DNA from 3 places in the Vibrio panuliri genome. Region 2 is predicted to be linked to each of the others. Evidence: predicted binding sites of a transcription regulator. Region 2 holds the regulator's gene; each other region holds the start of a gene.

Region 1 (5,874 bases), 1.3 Mb from region 2:
ATTCTCGTAGCTACTCGCGATGTGCGGAAAAGCCTCATCTTTCACGGCGAGATTGAAGTAGATATCAGCTTGAGGATAGTCAGACTGCCGACATAAAAATGCCCCGTAGTCATTTAGCACATATCCATTTGAAGGATGCAGTTTTAGCGCTTGTTGATAGGTGTGCTTGGCTTTGTCCATCTCATCAACTTGCTGGTAGTAGTGCGCTTTTACTAACAGCGTACGATAATAATCCGCCGCATGTTTTTCTGCTTTAAGCAAGTTTTCTCGTGCTTTACGATACCTTTGTTGCTGGAGATAGCTGTGCGCGAGATCGAGCCGTGCATCTGCGCGACTATGGGCCAATGATATATCGTGCGCACGTTGAGAAGCAGGGTTAATACACCCTGTCAGTAATATTGAAAGTGTGGTGATGAATTTAGTGATATTCATTTAAGCATCCTTGCCTAACTCCCTTGAGTATATCGGCTTGGTACGGATGATGAGCATCAGTAGCGGATGGCTTTGATCGAGTAAGATCAAACAATGCCAAAAGACCCGTTTAGTGGGTCTTTCGGCATAAGATGGTGTGGATTAATCGTCTTTAGTGAAGTTTGCTTCGCTGAAATGGTCTAAATCAAATGGTGTTTGCTGATAAACGCAGTAGTTTAGCCAGTTGGAAAACAACAGATGCCCATGACTGCGCCAACTGGCACGAGGTGAGTTATCAGGATTATTATTTGGATAATAATTAATCGGAATCGCGGGCTCCATCCCTTCGCTTAAGTCGCGAACGTACTCATTGTGAAGTGTATGGGCGTCATACTCAGGGTGTCCGGTCACAAACACATTGCGTTTATCTTTAGTCGCCGCGAGGTAAACACCAGCGACGTCTGAAGTGGCGAGGATATCTAAATCTGTATGCTCGGCTAAATATTCAGATGAGAAATCGGCGTAACGCGAATGTGGCGCTAAAAACTCATCATCAAAGCCACGGAGCAAAGAGTGAAACGGGTTTAAAGTCTGGTGTTTGTAGACACCAGAAAGCTTCTCTTTTCGGGTTCGTTTAGGCAAGTTGTAAAGCAGTTTTAAGCCCGCTTGCGCTGCCCAACATACATAAAGCGTAGAGGTCACATGGTTCTTTGCCCAGTTCATGATACTTTGCAGGTGCTCCCAATAAATCACATCTTCAAACTGAACTAAGCCAAGTGGTGCTCCTGTGATAATCATGCCGTCAAAGTTGCGCTCTTTGACCATCTCAAATTGGCGATAAAAGGTATCTAGATGTTGAGTAGGGGTGTTTTTGCTTGGTCGGTTATCAATACGCAGCAGTTCAATATCGACTTGAAGGGGGCTGTTAGACAACAGGCGCAAAAACTGTGTTTCCGTCTCGATTTTTTTTGGCATCAGATTGAGGATCAACACTTTTAGCGGGCGGATATTTTGCGTCGAGGCTCGGGTTTCTGACATCACAAAGATGTTTTCTTCACGCAGTACATCGGTTGCAGGTAGTTGATCGGGGATCTTGATCGGCACGGCTTTCTCCCTAAAGCTGTATTTGGACGTCTATACATCCAAAGTTACATCAATAAAATTGCGATGTCGACAGCAATTTTAGCCCAATAACAAACTTGTTTCGTTTAAGAGTCACAATGGTGAGAACGCACTCGGGTTGATAGCTATATCAAATAGGCTTGGTTATAATCGCCACTCTCTTTTCTTTTCTGGCGGTTACATGGCCACTCTCACTCTTATTCGCGGTCTTCCGGGATCGGGCAAAAGCACGTTGGCAAGAACGTATCAGGCGCGACATTTTGAAGCGGATATGTACTTCGTTAATGCCAATGGTGAATACTGCTTCGATGCCAGTCAGTTGGAGCAAGCCCATCGGTGGTGTCGTCAGCAGACTGAATCGGCATTGCGACATGGGGAGAATGTGGTGGTGTCCAACACATTTGTTCGCCGTTGGGAGATCAAGCCTTACTATCAATTGGCAAAAAAGCTTGATGTACGCTTAGAGGTGATTGAATGCCATGGTAATTATGGTTCGGTTCATGGTGTCGAGCAGAGTGTGATCGAGAGAATGCGCGCTCGCTGGCAGGTTTGGCAGAGTTCAGAATAGGTTACAGCAAAGCGTGGTTAGCCACGCTTTGCTACTAACAAGGTTACTTGTGACGTTTTAACGCCCAGCCAGCAATCGCTAACCAGACAATGGCTTGTATCCACAGTTGCGTGAAATAGGGAGCAGTTTGTTGCCAATTGGCACCCATTTGATTCAACGCTAAGAAACCTTGAATCGCAGGTGTGCTTGGGAATAGGTTTGCGATCCAAACAATGACACTTGGGATAGATTCTGTGGGCCAAATAAATCCTGCACTGAACACCAGTGGCATCGAGCTGACCAATACGACCAGCGTGACTAACTCCCGGCGTGGCAAGATTGAACCAAGCCAGATCCCAATCGCACAAGACCCCAATAGGAAAGGTAGTAGCATTGCTAGCAAATGGGTGGCTTGCGCAAGCTGGTTGACCCCTTGCATGCTAAAACTTGCCCCGAAATAGTACATGCTGAGTAGGAAGTAAATCGCAACCAAGATCAGACAACGCACAGCGAGTAGCTGGCTTGTTGGGCAATGAGTCCAATAGCCTTTGCCATGTTTTTGCGTGCCGCCCATTAAGCCTGCCGCCATTGCCAGTGTTTGTTGCAAAATCAAAACAAAGACGGCGGGAACGACGTAATCAATGTAGCCCATTCGAGGGTTAAACGTCGGTTTCATGTTGAGTTGTGTGGCTGCGTATTGTTTACTCGCTTGCTCAATCGGGGTGCCTTCCATCACCAAACGGCTGACTGTGGTTTTTGCCGCGAGTGTGCCTCCAGCGCTGGCTAGTCCTTCAACGATGGTACCGTAAACGAGAAAGTATGACGCGTCGCCAGCGTATGAAAGTGTTGGGCTTTTGCCGAGCAGTAGATCTTTATAGAAATGTTCAGGAATCACCAAGATGCCGCTCACCTCTTGGGCGAGAAATGCCTGCTTCGCCGCCGCGATGGTCGTATCACGCTGGACAATTTGGACTTGAGGTGTGGCATCGACCATGCGTTCCAATTGGTAACTAGTTTGGCTGTGATCTAAGTTCACGACACTAATTTTTTGCTCACGCGGCGTTTGATGACTGTAGGGTAGTGGATAAAGGAATGAGTAAAACACTACGCCACCGAACACCGTTAACATCACGACTGGGTTGGTAAACAGTGCTTTTAGCTCGGCCTTAATCAGTTCGAACAGGTTCATTGTGGCTGCTCCTGTTTAGTTTGCTCACCAGCAAGGTGTTTTTTGACGAGCAGCAGAGTGAGTATTGCCGGCAGTATATATCCCACCATCGGGATGAGTTCTTGCACTGAGATTACCCAACTCGCCCCATAGCTGACTTGACTAACTTGAAGTTCGATATAGTGGCTAATTGGCAATAAACTGCGCCAAAATTGAGCAAGTGTTCCCATATCCGTCACGGGAAAGGTAATCCCCATAAACGCAAAACTTGGCGCCGTAAAAGCACCCGCGAAACTCATTGCACGCGCAGGATCTAAGGTTAAAAAGAAAAAGAAACTACCCATGATCATACAAGCGATGACGGTAACTAACTGACCAGCTACCAACACAAGTAGACTACCGTTCATTGGCCACTTAAAACCAAGATAAAACCAGCACAGAAATGCGAAACCTTGTAGAGCAAAGATGGGTATGTATGGTGACAGTGTCACTAAGAGACTCTTTGCTGGATGGGCTCCGAACCATTTGGTCAGCCCTTGTTGTCGATGATTGGCTGCTAAGATTAATATTGTGCTGACCACTACAATAATTTGCCACAACGCCGGCACCACAGCAGAAACAAGAAACTGGGCGTAATTGCTGTTCTTATTAAATAATGGCGTAATCTGAGTTCGAATTGGCACCGCTTTACCCATGGCACTGCTCAAGGTTTGATTGCCATGCGCTAGGTTAGCGATGGTGGCTATCTGAGCATTAAACGTACCTTGCGCCTGCACAAAGGCAGAGTTAATCAGCTTACCAATCAAGATGTACTGACTGTTGTAAAACACAGAGACTTGTGGATTGAGCCCTTTATAGACATCCTGATCAAAGTTGTGCGGAATCACAACGTAGGCGTAGATATCGCCACTGACGAGAGCTTGCTCAACTTGTTGGGTGCTCTGTAACTGCTCAGTTACAGCCATTGCTGATGTTGCGTCATAATAGCGAGAAAGCGTACGTGACATCGTGCTATGAGATAGATCGACGACGCCAATAGGAAGATCGCGCGCAATACCTTGGGAGAAAATCGCCCAGATACTCAATGCAAGCACAATCGGTAGCCAAGTAAGGCTAGAGAGTAACCATTTATCCCGCCTTACTATTTGCCATTGCTGTACGGCTTGTGGCTGCAACGTCATTACAGTTCTACCACCAAGCTCATGCCCATGCGCAGTTCTGGCTCCTCTGTCACTGGACGAGCTTCGATCTCAAAGGTGCGAAGATCAAAACCTTGTGAAGCATCCGTTGAGCGCCACGTGGCAAAATCCCCCATGACCGCAACGTGCGTCACTTTAAACTCAACTTGTTTGTCTAAAGCGGGTAGATAGGCTTTAAAGTGGCTACCTTTTTTGAAGTGTTTGAGCCAATCCTCGCGAACATTGATCACTGCCCATGAGTCTTGGGTGTCAACGACAGTCACGACAGGGAAGCCTTGAGGTGCGAGTTCACCACTTTGCAGCAGAACTTGCGAGACTTCACCGTTAAACCAGCTTTTGATTTGTGTATCGGCCGCAAATGCTTCGACTTCTGCAACGGCTCCTGCTGCCATACGCGCTTTTTCAGCGGCAGCCAATTTGGTTTCAGAGCGCGCACCTTCTTTTGCCATTTGATACATTTGGAAGGCAGCACTTTCAGTATATTTTGCCGCTTGCCATTGGGTTCTAGCTTCATCACGTTTTTGCTCTGCAACTACACCATCTTGATAGAGATTGTTGACGCGAAGAAAGGTTTTTTCCATTAATTCTGCTGCAGCTTTTGCTTTCTGCCACTGGTCTTTTGCCGCTTGAATTTGCTGTTCACGAGCGCCTTTCTCTGCTTCTTTTGCCAAGGCATCTGCCGCTTTCTCTCCGGCTTTGGCTTGCTCTAGCTTGGCTTCGATTTCTGGGCTATGAATGGTAAAGATCAGTTGATCTTGTGTGACTTCATCACCTTTACGCACAAATACTTGGTCAATTCGTCCCGCCACTTTAGAAGAGATGCTGTATTGCTGCGATTCGATTTGTCCCTGAAGATGCATCGGCTTTGGCTGATAAGCTTGGTAGAAGCTTACGCCCACCCATGCAGAGATAGCAATTGCCGCAGCGGAGAGTAGCAGAGTCTTTTTGTTTTTCATCGTGGTTCCTTATTACAGGCTTTGCGTCGCAATCGCGTTGTGTTTGTATTGATTGAAGCTGTCCATTTGATTCGACAGCGCCAACAATTTTGATAGTGAAAGTAGGTAGTTAAAGCTCGCAGCAGCGCGTTGGGTTTGAACGCTTGCCAGATAGAGCTGAGCATCTACCACGTCAGTGGAGGTGGAAATACCTTGTGAGAATGCCTTTTGACGTAAACGTAAGTTTTCTTTTGCTAAGTCAATGCTTGAGCTAAGACCAGTGACTTCCTCTTGCGCTTGCTGCGCTTCTAGATAGGTCTTTTTGACCAAAACGGATAAGTCTTGCTTGGCTTGCGCTTTAAGGTAGCGCACTTGGCTTACCGCGCTATGGGCAGCTTGAACTTGATCACTTCGACCACTGTTATCAAACAGGGGAACATTCACGCCGACGCCAACTAGCCAATCTGGCTTCATCTGACTGGCAAGTGAATC
Region 2 (5,874 bases):
AGTACTTTATCTTCTCGTTGGGCTTTACTTAGTCGTTCTGCCAACATCTCACTCAAGATATGACCGTTATCTAAAAAGTCATCGAGGGGCAGATCAACTAACTCTTCCGGCACTAAACTCTCTACTTTGACGCTTTCTGGTTCAATGGTGAGTCCTGACTCGCGAGCAAGAATAACGAGTTTGCGCATCACATCTGAACCATCTAAATCATGGCGCGGATCGGGTTCGGTTAAACCTTGCTGCCAAGCTAGATCAACCAACTCTGCAAAAGGCACACAGCCATCGTATTGCTGAAATAACCAAGACAAAGTGCCAGAAAAAATACCAGAGAGCGCGACGATTTCATCGCCACTTTCGCGTAAATCGCGCACGGTATGATTGATAGGTAAGCCCGCACCAACAGTGGCATTGTAGAGCCAATGGCGATTAATCTTGGCAAATGCATCTTGCACTTGGTGGTAATACTCGCTTGAGGCGGAGCCCGCGACTTTATTCGCAGAGATCAAATGCATGCCTTGCTCGGCTATATCCACATAGCTTTCGGCAAGCTCTTGACTTGCTGTCACATCAATCACTACCGCATCATCGTAGTCTTGAATCGCGCCCAAACGCTCAATCCACTCGCCTGGTTGATAGGCGACGGCTTCAGTATCAAAGCGTGCGTTAGCTTGAGAGGCATCAATGCCATTGGCATCAAACCAATAGGTTTGACTGTCAATAATCGCCACTAACTCAAAGTTCATTCCGCGACGTTTTTCGAGCTCGACTTTTTGTTCAGCAAATAAGTTTAGCCAACTACTGCCGATGTTCCCCTTGCCACATAAGGCAATGGCAACTCGCTTTTGAGCTTGAAACAACTGGCTGTGAACACCTTGCACTAATGGATCGGTATCAATGGTGCGCAACACAGCAACCAAACTTAGCCCAGATGTAGACTCACAGATAAACTCTACTGGTGCGGATTTCAGTTGTTGGTAGAAGCCATAGCAGTGGTTGGGATTCTTGGTTACCCCTGCACCCACAGCTGCCACCATCGAATAACCTTCTTTGAGCTTGATTTCCGCTTCTATTGCACAGTCTTGCAAGAAGCTTAATGCACCGCCGGCAATTTCCTCGGTATACGTTAAACGCAAGCAATGCTGATCATCTTGTGCCTCGTAAGCGAGAGGTTCGAGCTGAGCGCGGGTTAAACTGGCTAAGGTTTCTTCTTGTCGGCGCTGGAAGTTGTGACCAGAAGCGAAGTGAAGTTCGATAATTAGCACATCATCAAGCGAAGAGATTATCTTGGCTCCGCGCCCTGATGCTAATACGCGTTCTATGCGAGTTGAGCCCGCTTCAGGCTCATAGCTGCATCTTAAATGACAATCCATCGTACTTTGTGCGACAGGTTGGAGGGTGCGACTATGCAATACAGGTGCAGCAAGGCGAGCCAGTTCACTGGCTTCATCTAAACGCAATAGTGGGAGCAGACACGCATCGGATACCAAACGAGGATCGGCACTATAGACACCCGCGACATCACTCCAGATGGTGACTCGCGACACCTCGGCCAAGGCACCAATGACAGTCGCAGAGTAGTCAGAGCCGTTACGCCCAAGCAAAACGGTTTGTCCTTGTTGGTTTTGTGCCATAAAGCCCGTGATGACCACCCGGTGATGAGCGTGCTGGGCGAGAATTTCTCTAAACAGTGGGTAAGAAGCTCCGCGATCAACTTCAGGCTGCGTGCCTACTTCTGCGCGCAAAAATGCGCGGGAGTCTTGTGCTCTTGCTGGTAGCTGGTTTTGGTTTAGTAATGCAGCCAATAAACGTGAAGACCAGCTTTCACCATGACCAAGAATACAAGCCTGCTCCGCGTCAGAGAGTGGGGCGGTCAATTCGCCTAGTAGCTTAAACTCATCATTGAGTTGAGCGGTGAGTGTTTGCTGCTCTTCTCCCTCAAGCAATTGTTCAATTAAATCTAACTGGAATTTTTTTAGCTCTTGCAGCGCCTCGTGTGCTAATCGACCATCTTTGTGTAGTCCATCAATAAACTCAATCAACCGATTGGTTGTCTTACCGGCTGCTGAGACGACGATTAAGTCATCTTGCTTAGAATATTCTTTAAGAATATTGACGACTCGTCGGTAGCATTCTGGGTCTGCTAAACTGCTGCCACCAAATTTATGCAGCTGTCTTTCCACGCTCATTTATTTTTCCTCCACAGCCACACGAACGGCTACGTCGAAGGCTTGTTCAAGGTCACTAATAAGATCTTGCACGTCTTCCAGACCAACTGAAAGACGTAATAACTGTTGAGATACGCCAGCTTCGGCAAGGGCAATTTCTCCCATCGCTCGATGAGTCATTGAAGCTGGGTGACAAATCAAACTTTCTACTCCACCTAAAGATTCGGCGAGTGAGAATAACTTAAGTGTCCCGACGAACGTTTTCAGCTGTTCAAAGCTACCTGCAAACTCAAAACTTAGCATTGAGCCAAACCCTGATTGCTGTTTCAGGGCGATTTGATGTCCTGGATGTTCAGGCAAACTCGGATGGAATATCGTGCCCACACTTGGGTGCTTTGTTAGGTAGTCGAGGATTTGCGTTGCGCTCTCTTCATGGACGCGCATACGTGCACTTAGGGTACGCAAGCCACGCAGAGTCATGTAACTATCAAATGGTGTCCCTGTCGCACCGATACAGTTTCCCCACCATGAGAGATCGTCGGCATGTTGTTCTGTTTTGGTTACAATCACTCCGCCAATGACATCCGAATGACCATTAATGAACTTAGTTGTTGAGTGAATAACAAAGTCAGCGCCAAGCTCTAGAGGCTTTTGGTATACGGGCGTCAAAAAAGTATTATCGACCGCAACAAGTGCATCGACAGCATGTGCTTGCTGGCAGACCTGTTCAATATCTACCACTCTAACGAGGGGGTTCGATGGCGTCTCTATTAGCACTAATTTGGGCTTTTTCTCTAATGCTTCAGCCAGAGCTTGTGGGTCGGACTGATCGACAAACAGAACCTTAAAGTCTCCTTTTTGAGCGCGAGTATTAAACAGGCGATAGCTGCCGCCATAGCAATCGTGTGGGGCAATAATAAGATCATCAGGGCCTAAAAAGGCGGTTGCCCATAAGTTCAATGCCGAGGTTCCGCAGTTGGTAATGACAGCACCTTGCCCCGATTCTAATTCGTACAGGGTTTGCTCTAGTAAACCACGGTTTGGGTTACCCGAACGGGTGTAGTCATATTGAGGTACATCGCCAAAAGCGGGAAAACCATAATTGGTAGAGAGGTAGATGGGGGGAACCACAGCATGATGTTGGGTGTCTGATTCTATGCCAGTGCGAACTGCAATAGTAGCAGGCTTGCGGGTACTCATAAGTGTTTCCTTACAAACTATAGTGACTTGTCACTCTGAATGCGATATACCTAGCCAATACACCACATTCACAATCCATTCACTCTACTTTACTTCTCAAAAAATAAGACGTCAAGAAGTCCAGATGTCTAAATGTCTTTGCTTGTAGCCTTAAAAGCCGCTAAAATTATAGGTGGCAATTATCTATGACTAACAATAATGAAGGTGCGCAATGGCAGACTGGAATGGCGAATACATTAGCCCATATGCTGAGCATGGAAAGAAAAGCGAACAAGTAAAGAAGATTACAGTTTCAATTCCATTAAAAGTATTGAAGGTATTAACTGATGAGCGAACTCGCCGTCAGATTAACAACCTACGCCATGCAACGAACAGTGAGCTGCTATGTGAAGCGTTTCTCCATGCATACACTGGCCAACCGTTGCCGACGGATGAAGATCTGCGCAAAGACCGACCTGACGATATTCCAACCGAAGCGAAACAGCTAATGACGGAAATGGGTATTGAGTTCGAAGCATTTGACGAGTAATCGCTAGCATCTTATTGCGATATCTGAATTAAAGCACCAGTTCAGATTATGCGAAAATCAAAGCATTAAAAAACCGCAGCTGAAAACTGCGGTTTTTGTTTTTCAGAGCAAAGATTTTCGAGCTGAGAATCGCAACTATTCATTTCGTAGAGCGTCCATGCCTCAATTTGTCATTCCATAGAGCGCGTAGCGCGAGTAGGGAATCTTGTTTTGCTAGATTAAGCCAGAGATCCCCCAACTCGTTCGTTCCTCACTCTTGAGAATGACAATATAAGGTAACGATGGAAAAGTTAGCTAAACCGCATGGCTATGCCATATACCCTTCAGGCATATCAATACGTGCCACCCCCGAGTCAACAGCAGCTTGTGCAACGGCTTTTGCTACGCGAGGTAGAAGACGGTGATCCATCGGTTTTGGAATAATGTACTCTGCACCAAATTCTAGATGCGCCACTCCTGCTGCGGCAAGAACTTCGGTTGGTACGGGTTCTTTTGCTAATTGGCGAATCGCTTCGACTGCGGCCAGTTTCATCTCATCGTTAATTTCACTTGCGCGAACATCTAATGCACCACGGAAAATAAACGGGAAACACAATACGTTGTTAACTTGGTTAGGATAATCACTTCGTCCAGTACCCATGATCAAATCATCGCGAACTTGATGAGCCAGTTCAGGTTTGATTTCTGGATCTGGGTTCGAACAAGCAAACACAATCGGTTTATCGGCCATCAGTTTTAAAGCATCTTGTGGCATCAAGTTCGGGCCAGAAACACCTAAGAAAATGTCCGCGCCTTCAATCACATCTTCTAAGGTGCGTTTATCGGTGTTGTTGGCGAACAGCTTTTTGTATTCATTAAGATCATCACGGCGAGTGTGGATAACGCCCTTACGATCAAGCATGTAGATCTTCTCACGCATCGCACCGCATTTAATCAACAGCTCCATACATGCCACGGCAGCCGCACCTGCGCCAAGACAGACGATAGTCGCATCTTCAAGCTTCTTGCCTTGCAGTTCAATGGCATTAAGCATTCCTGCTGCAGTCACGATGGCTGTGCCATGCTGATCGTCATGAAAGACAGGTACATCACAACGCTCGATTAACTGTTTCTCAATTTCAAAACAATCGGGAGCTTTTATATCTTCAAGGTTAATGCCGCCAAAGGTATCTGCAATATTTGCGACTGTGTCGACGAACTCTTCAATTGTGCGATGTTTCACTTCGATATCGATAGAGTCTAAACCTGCAAAGCGTTTAAAAAGCAGTGACTTGCCTTCCATCACAGGTTTGGATGCCAGAGGGCCTAAATTACCGAGACCAAGAATCGCTGTGCCGTTGGAAATTACCGCAACCATATTGCCTTTTGAGGTGTACTTGTAGACATTGTCTGGGTTTTGGGCAATTTCACGCACCGGTTCTGCCACACCAGGACTATAAGCCAACGCCAAATCTTTTGCCGTTTCGGCAGGCTTGGTGAGTTCGACTGAAATTTTACCTGCAGTAGGAAGGGCGTGGTAATCAAGAGCTTGTTGGCGGAACTGTTCTTCAGCGGTCAATTCTTGCGGTTGGTCATCTGACATAGAGTTGTTTCTCGTTGTAGTTAATTGTTGAGCAAAAGTTATTCTATACCCAGCGAGTCAAGCTGCATAGGTTAGAATGTGAGAGAAATAACTATTATAGAGATTTTAGAGGCTGATAAGACCAGCTAGATCGCAGAATGGTAAGGAAGAGCAGAGGAACAGTAGGCACAAAAAAAGGACGCCTGAGCGTCCTTTTTGGAATCGGTAAAAAAGTAGTAATTACTTCTTGCCGCTTGATAGAGCACCGAAACGCTTGTTGAAGCGATCAACACGGCCGCCTGTATCAACGATACGTTGCTTACCAGTGTAGAATGGGTGGCACTTGTCACATACGTCTAGGTGGATTGAATCTTTACCTAGAGTAGAGTTGAACTCGAAAGAGTTACCGCAAGAGCAAG
Region 3 (5,874 bases), 130 kb from region 2:
TTGTCGGAGACTACGACGTTGATAGGTCAGGTGTGTAAGTGCTGTGAGGCATTGAGCTAACTGATACTAATTGCCCGTGAGGCTTAACCATACAACACCCAAGGGGTTTTGATGGACTCAAAGAAAGAACAAAACTTGATTGTGTAGAGAACACAAACCAGCTTTCCGAATTAAAGAATTTGCTTGGCGACCATAGCGATTTGGACCCACCTGATTTCCATGCCGAACTCAGAAGTGAAACGAATTAGCGCCGATGGTAGTGTGGGGCTTCCCCATGTGAGAGTAGGACATCGCCAGGCTTTTAATTTTCTTTTCACTTTTTAAAAAAGTGAAGACAAAAAGTATGGACACTTGCTTGATAGCGAGTAAGCCACTGCGGAGTGGTAGTTCAGTTGGTTAGAATACCGGCCTGTCACGCCGGGGGTCGCGGGTTCGAGTCCCGTCCACTCCGCCACTTATTTAACCCGATGCGAAAGCGTCGGGTTTTTTAATATCTAAAGAAAAGTTCCTTTTGTAAAGGAATCGAGTCCCGCTCGTGTGCGAGTCCAATTGACCGCAAGCCCGGACTAGGCGTCCCCGCCACTCCGCCACTTATTAGAAAGCCTAGTCTTACGACTAGGCTTTTGTCGTTTCTGACGAAATAAAAAATCAATGAGGTATCTCACTTCGAGAATACGCTGTATTTGAAATGCGGCACCTTTTTACATCTTTGCTGCTTCACTTTAGAGAAGACAAAGTGAGTGGTTATTGGCACTTTAGTCTACCCCCAATGTATTTTCTCTCTTCCATTTTCCAATTGTTTTCGACACGCCCAATTTAAACAGAGGCTTGATATTTCTCTCTATTTATTCGAACCTTTCTGATGTAATCGTTTCGATTAATTATGTCTATTGAACTTATTTGCTCGCAGCGCTAAAACCCCCTTAGGAATTTATGTTTAGCTCTAATAGTGTTAAACGACTTGGAGTGGAGAATCGCTTTGCGATTTATAGGAATGCTATCGACAATATCTTTTGTTCTGTTACTTACAATGGTAACGGATGAGGGGCTATTGGCGCCAAATCTGGCATCCTACAATCAACCACTTCAACTCAAAGATGCTACAAGCATCCATACACTGGATTTAGTTATTGAGCGGCATAATAGTCCACTACATACCCTGATGAGTCGTTACTTATCAAAACCATCAGAACGACAAAGTCAGAGCAACACTTACCTTCCAGTCAATGACTCCATTTATGCCTTCAAACATGTCTTTCTCTCTACTTATCACCGCTATCTTGACGGTGAAAGTGCTTTAAGAGTGAAGAGACATCATGAGTCTAATCTGATTTATCGGTTTATCCATACACGACATACAGCCTCAGAATTTTCACCTAATTCTATTTTTTAATGAGGTTTATAAGATGTTGGATTCAATTATTGATGTTTTGATGGCGCTTTGGCATCAAGACTTTACTACGTTAATGACCCCCGGCAGTGCCGCTATGGTCTACTTTGTTGTTGGTGCACTGATTTTCTTGGAAAGCGGCTTTATTCCCGCAGCCCCTTTTCCTTGTGATAGTGTCGTCGTTCTTTCTGGTACTTTAGCGGCGGTTGGTGTACTTGACCCTATATTGGTACTTATATTGATTGCGAGTTGTGCTGCGATTGGCAGTTGGGCGGCATATGTTCAGGGGCGTTGGTTAAATCGACTACCTAAAGTACAAGGCTGGGTGAACGCTGTTCCACAGAAGCGCTTACAACAGGTTGACGTCCTATTGGGCAAGCATGGGTTAGTCGCGTTGTTTTGTGCTCGTTTTGTCCCTGTCGTACGTTCTCTTCTACCCTTAATGATGGGAATGAGAGCGAACAAAGTGAACAAGTTTCATTACTTTGCTTGGTTGAGCGCGATTCTTTGGACTTTGCTGCTGTGCTCGTTAGGTATGTTATTGCCGATGCTACCAGAAAACATCAGTAAGGTTGTGACAATGGGCTTGATGGCTGCGCCAGTGATCACCTTGGCGACCGCAATCCTTGGTTTTATCACTGTCCGTGTGAGAAAGGCAATACAGGAGCAGAATGCTGCCAAAGTAAAAGCAGCTGGCAAGATAAAACACTAATGAGCAAACACAGCTTTGGGTTTACCATGTTCTAATTGCTTATATACCTCGATACTAAGTAAAAGGCAGCCGTTGGCTGCCTTTATTGATTACATTCGCTAATCTACGGGAGGGGTTTCTTTTTCTACTTGTTTCGCTTTCTCAATCATGGGTGTAATCGTCGAACCTTGAACTAAGATTGAAAATACAACGACTGAATAGGTCATAACCAGAATGATCTCTTTCACATCAATAAGCTTGTCGGGAATCACCCAAATCCCTGTGGGAATTGACAATGCCATTGCAAGCGCCAAGCCACCACGTAATCCTCCCCAAGTCAGGATCCTTACAGACCAAGGGTTGTAAGCTCGGTAACGTTTAAAGCCGATGTATGATATGAAGACACTGAGGTAGCGTCCAGAGAGAACCAGTGGAATAGCAAATGCCATCAGAATAAAGTCTTCTTTGTGGAACTCAAACAGCAGCATCGACATACCGATTAATAAAAACAGTAAGCCATTGAGAAACTCATCAACCAATTCCCAAAAATGGTCTAAGTGATCTTCACTCTCTTTCGAAAAGCCGATATAGCGTGTCCAGTTGCCAATCATGATACCTGAGACCACCATCGCAAGCGGGCCTGAGACATGAAGTACTTCAGCAAACGCATAGCCAGCAGTTGGAATACCGATCGTTAACAGTAGCTCCATTGAGTGGTCATCAGTGGCACTGATTAAATAATGGAAAATCAGACCTAGCGCGAAACCATAAACAATCCCACCTACAGCTTCTTGTAAGAATAGCATGCTCACACTGCCTACGGTTGGCGCTTCACTACCAAACGCAATGGTGTAAATAGTGACAAAGATAACGAGGCCAAAACCATCATTGAATAGCGACTCACCTTCAATTTGCGTTGAGATGCGTTTGGGGGCATTGAGTTTTTTTACGATAGCCAAAACGGCGATTGGGTCGGTGGGAGAGATAAGTGCACCGAAAAGAAGGCAGTATACGAGTTCGAAGTGAATGCCCACAATTTGGCAGAAACCATAAAGAACGAAACCAATAAAGAAGGTTGAAAAGAGCGTTGCACCAAGAGCAAGAATGGTGATTTCCCACTTTTGATCTTCTAAGTTGGATAGCTTAATACCTAGTCCACCGGCGAAGAGTAGAAATCCGAGGATACCTTTAAGTAAGAAATCTTCAAAATTTATACTAGCGATGGTACTGGATGCAATTTCAGTAAGTTCAAACCAATCATTTTGACCCGCGACTAAGATGAGCAACGACAGCATCATCGAGCCGGCTGTAATTGCGATAGTAGTCTGCATCTTACCTATTTTGCTGTTTATAAAGGCAATAAGCATTGCCGCTGCAGATAAAAAGCAAAGAGTATAGTAAACCGACATAATGGGACTCTTATGTAACAATTTGTAAATGGGGATTCTGTGCTCAAGTCTGACAAATGGCAAACACTATTTAGTCTAGTCAATGTTAAGAATTTGTCTTTTAGACGTCTAGACTCCTGTTCTCTCTGTGATAGGATGGGAAGATAATAAAAGGAATGAGGTTGTATTGTGGGAAGCAAGTTAAGACAACGGATCGTCGCTCAACTGAAGCAACGTATTATGCTGATCGATGGTGGCATGGGCACCATGATTCAAGATTACAAACTGGAAGAGCAAGATTACCGAGGTGAGCGTTTTGCCGATTGGCACTGCGATCTCAAGGGCAATAATGATCTGTTAGTTTTAACCCAGCCCAAACTGATCAAAGATATTCATACTGCGTATCTTGAAGCGGGCGCAGATATTCTGGAAACCAACACCTTTAACGCGACCACTATCGCGATGGCTGACTACGAAATGGAAAGCTTAAGTGAAGAAATTAACTTCGCTGCGGCTAAGTTGGCACGTGAAGCTGCGGATGAGTGGACGGTGAAGACCCCAGAAAAGCCTCGTTATGTAGCTGGGGTATTAGGTCCAACGAACCGAACGTGTTCTATCTCGCCTGATGTTAACGATCCGAGTTATCGTAATGTCTCCTTTGATGAGTTGGTAGAAGCTTACTCAGAGTCCACTCGAGCGCTTATTAAAGGTGGATCCGACCTTATTTTGATTGAAACTATCTTTGATACTCTAAATGCCAAAGCGTGTGCTTTTGCGGTTGATAGCGTATTTGAAGAACTGGGCGTTGAGCTTCCAGTCATGATTTCGGGGACGATAACAGATGCATCAGGTCGTACTCTATCAGGACAAACGACAGAAGCGTTCTACAACTCCCTACGTCACGTTAAACCTATTTCTTTTGGTCTTAACTGTGCCCTTGGCCCTGATGAGCTGCGTCCATATGTTGATGAGCTCTCACGTATCTCTGAAACGTTTGTTTCGACTCACCCTAACGCCGGCCTACCCAATGCATTTGGTGAATATGATCTCTCTCCTGAAGATATGGCTGAGCATGTTAAAGAATGGGCACAAAGTGGCTTCTTAAACTTAATTGGTGGTTGTTGTGGCACCACACCTGAGCATATTCGCCATATGGCAATGGCAGTAGAAGGTGTTACACCACGCGCTTTGCCGGATCTTCCTGTCGCTTGTCGTTTGTCGGGGCTTGAGCCACTCACCATTGAGAAAGAGACATTGTTTATCAACGTTGGTGAGCGTACAAACGTAACGGGTTCTGCTCGCTTTAAACGCCTGATCAAAGAAGAACTTTATGACGAAGCGTTAGATGTTGCTCGTCAGCAAGTAGAAAACGGCGCGCAGATCATCGATATCAATATGGATGAAGGCATGTTAGATGCTGAAGCCTGTATGATTCGTTTCCTTAATTTGTGTGCGTCAGAACCTGAAATTTCCAAAGTGCCAATCATGGTCGACTCTTCCAAATGGGAAGTGATTGTTGCAGGCCTGAAGTGTATTCAAGGAAAAGGGGTTGTGAACTCGATTTCTCTTAAAGAAGGCAAAGAGAAATTTGTTGAGCAGGCAAAAATCATTCGTCGTTTTGGTGCCGCTGTGGTTGTTATGGCATTCGATGAAGTTGGGCAGGCTGAAACACGCGCGCGTAAGTTAGAAATTTGTACTAATGCTTATCGTATTTTGGTTGATGAAGTGGGCTTCCCTCCTGAAGACATTATTTTTGACCCGAATATTTTTGCTGTCGCGACAGGGATTGAAGAACACAACAACTACGCGGTCGACTTTATTGAAGCCGTCGCTGACATTAAACGGGATCTTCCATATGCAATGATTTCGGGTGGTGTGTCTAACGTTTCGTTCTCTTTCCGTGGCAACAACTATGTGCGTGAAGCCATTCATGCCGTATTTCTATATCACTGTTTTAAAAACGGTATGGATATGGGGATTGTTAATGCAGGTCAGCTTGAAATCTACGATAACGTACCAGACAAACTTCGTGAAGCCGTCGAAGATGTTGTCCTTAACCGTCGTGATGATGGTACTGAGCGTTTGCTTGATATTGCTGCTGAATATGCAGGTAAAGGTGTCGGCAAAGAAGAGGATGCGTCTGCGCTTGAGTGGCGTACGTGGCCTGTAGAGAAGCGTTTAGAACATGCTCTGGTTAAAGGTATTACAGAGTATATCGTCGCGGATACCGAAGAAGCACGAGTTAACGCCAGCAAACCGCTAGAAGTGATTGAAGGCCCTCTAATGGATGGCATGAACGTAGTTGGTGACTTGTTTGGTGAAGGTAAGATGTTCTTGCCGCAGGTGGTCAAGTCTGCGCGAGTCATGAAACAGGCCGTTGCGCATTTAGAACCATATATCAATGC

The links. Region 2 encodes MetJ, which represses methionine synthesis genes. Its sites were predicted from a motif close to TTAGACNTNTANANGTCTAA; they were not measured.
Region 1: a site for MetJ is predicted at 1,538-1,557, ahead of metA (homoserine O-acetyltransferase MetA). Genes of this name have one in related genera too.
Region 3: a site for MetJ is predicted at 3,591-3,610, ahead of metH (methionine synthase). Genes of this name have one in related genera too.

Annotation. Positions count from the first base shown of each region.
Region 1 is NZ_AP019654.1:1,541,390-1,547,263, forward strand. It holds gene pilW (type IV pilus biogenesis/stability protein PilW) at 1-432, opposite strand, end outside; gene metA (homoserine O-acetyltransferase MetA) at 574-1,515, opposite strand; gene GZK95_RS07060 (ATP-binding protein) at 1,715-2,101, shown strand; gene GZK95_RS07065 (ABC transporter permease) at 2,145-3,269, opposite strand; gene GZK95_RS07070 (ABC transporter permease) at 3,266-4,429, opposite strand; gene GZK95_RS07075 (HlyD family secretion protein) at 4,429-5,403, opposite strand; gene GZK95_RS07080 (TolC family protein) at 5,416-5,874, opposite strand, start outside.
Region 2 is NZ_AP019654.1:203,855-209,728, forward strand. It holds gene GZK95_RS00955 (bifunctional aspartate kinase/homoserine dehydrogenase II) at 1-2,186, opposite strand, end outside; gene GZK95_RS00960 (O-succinylhomoserine (thiol)-lyase) at 2,187-3,365, opposite strand; gene metJ (met regulon transcriptional regulator MetJ) at 3,577-3,894, shown strand; gene GZK95_RS00970 (malic enzyme-like NAD(P)-binding protein) at 4,202-5,476, opposite strand; gene rpmE (50S ribosomal protein L31) at 5,696-5,874, opposite strand, start outside.
Region 3 is NZ_AP019654.1:337,245-343,118, forward strand. It holds rRNA gene GZK95_RS01605 (23S ribosomal RNA) at 1-91, shown strand, start outside; rRNA gene rrf (5S ribosomal RNA) at 183-299, shown strand; tRNA gene GZK95_RS01615 (tRNA-Asp) at 378-454, shown strand; gene GZK95_RS01620 (DedA family protein) at 1,407-2,102, shown strand; gene GZK95_RS01625 (cation:proton antiporter) at 2,201-3,490, opposite strand; gene metH (methionine synthase) at 3,659-5,874, shown strand, end outside.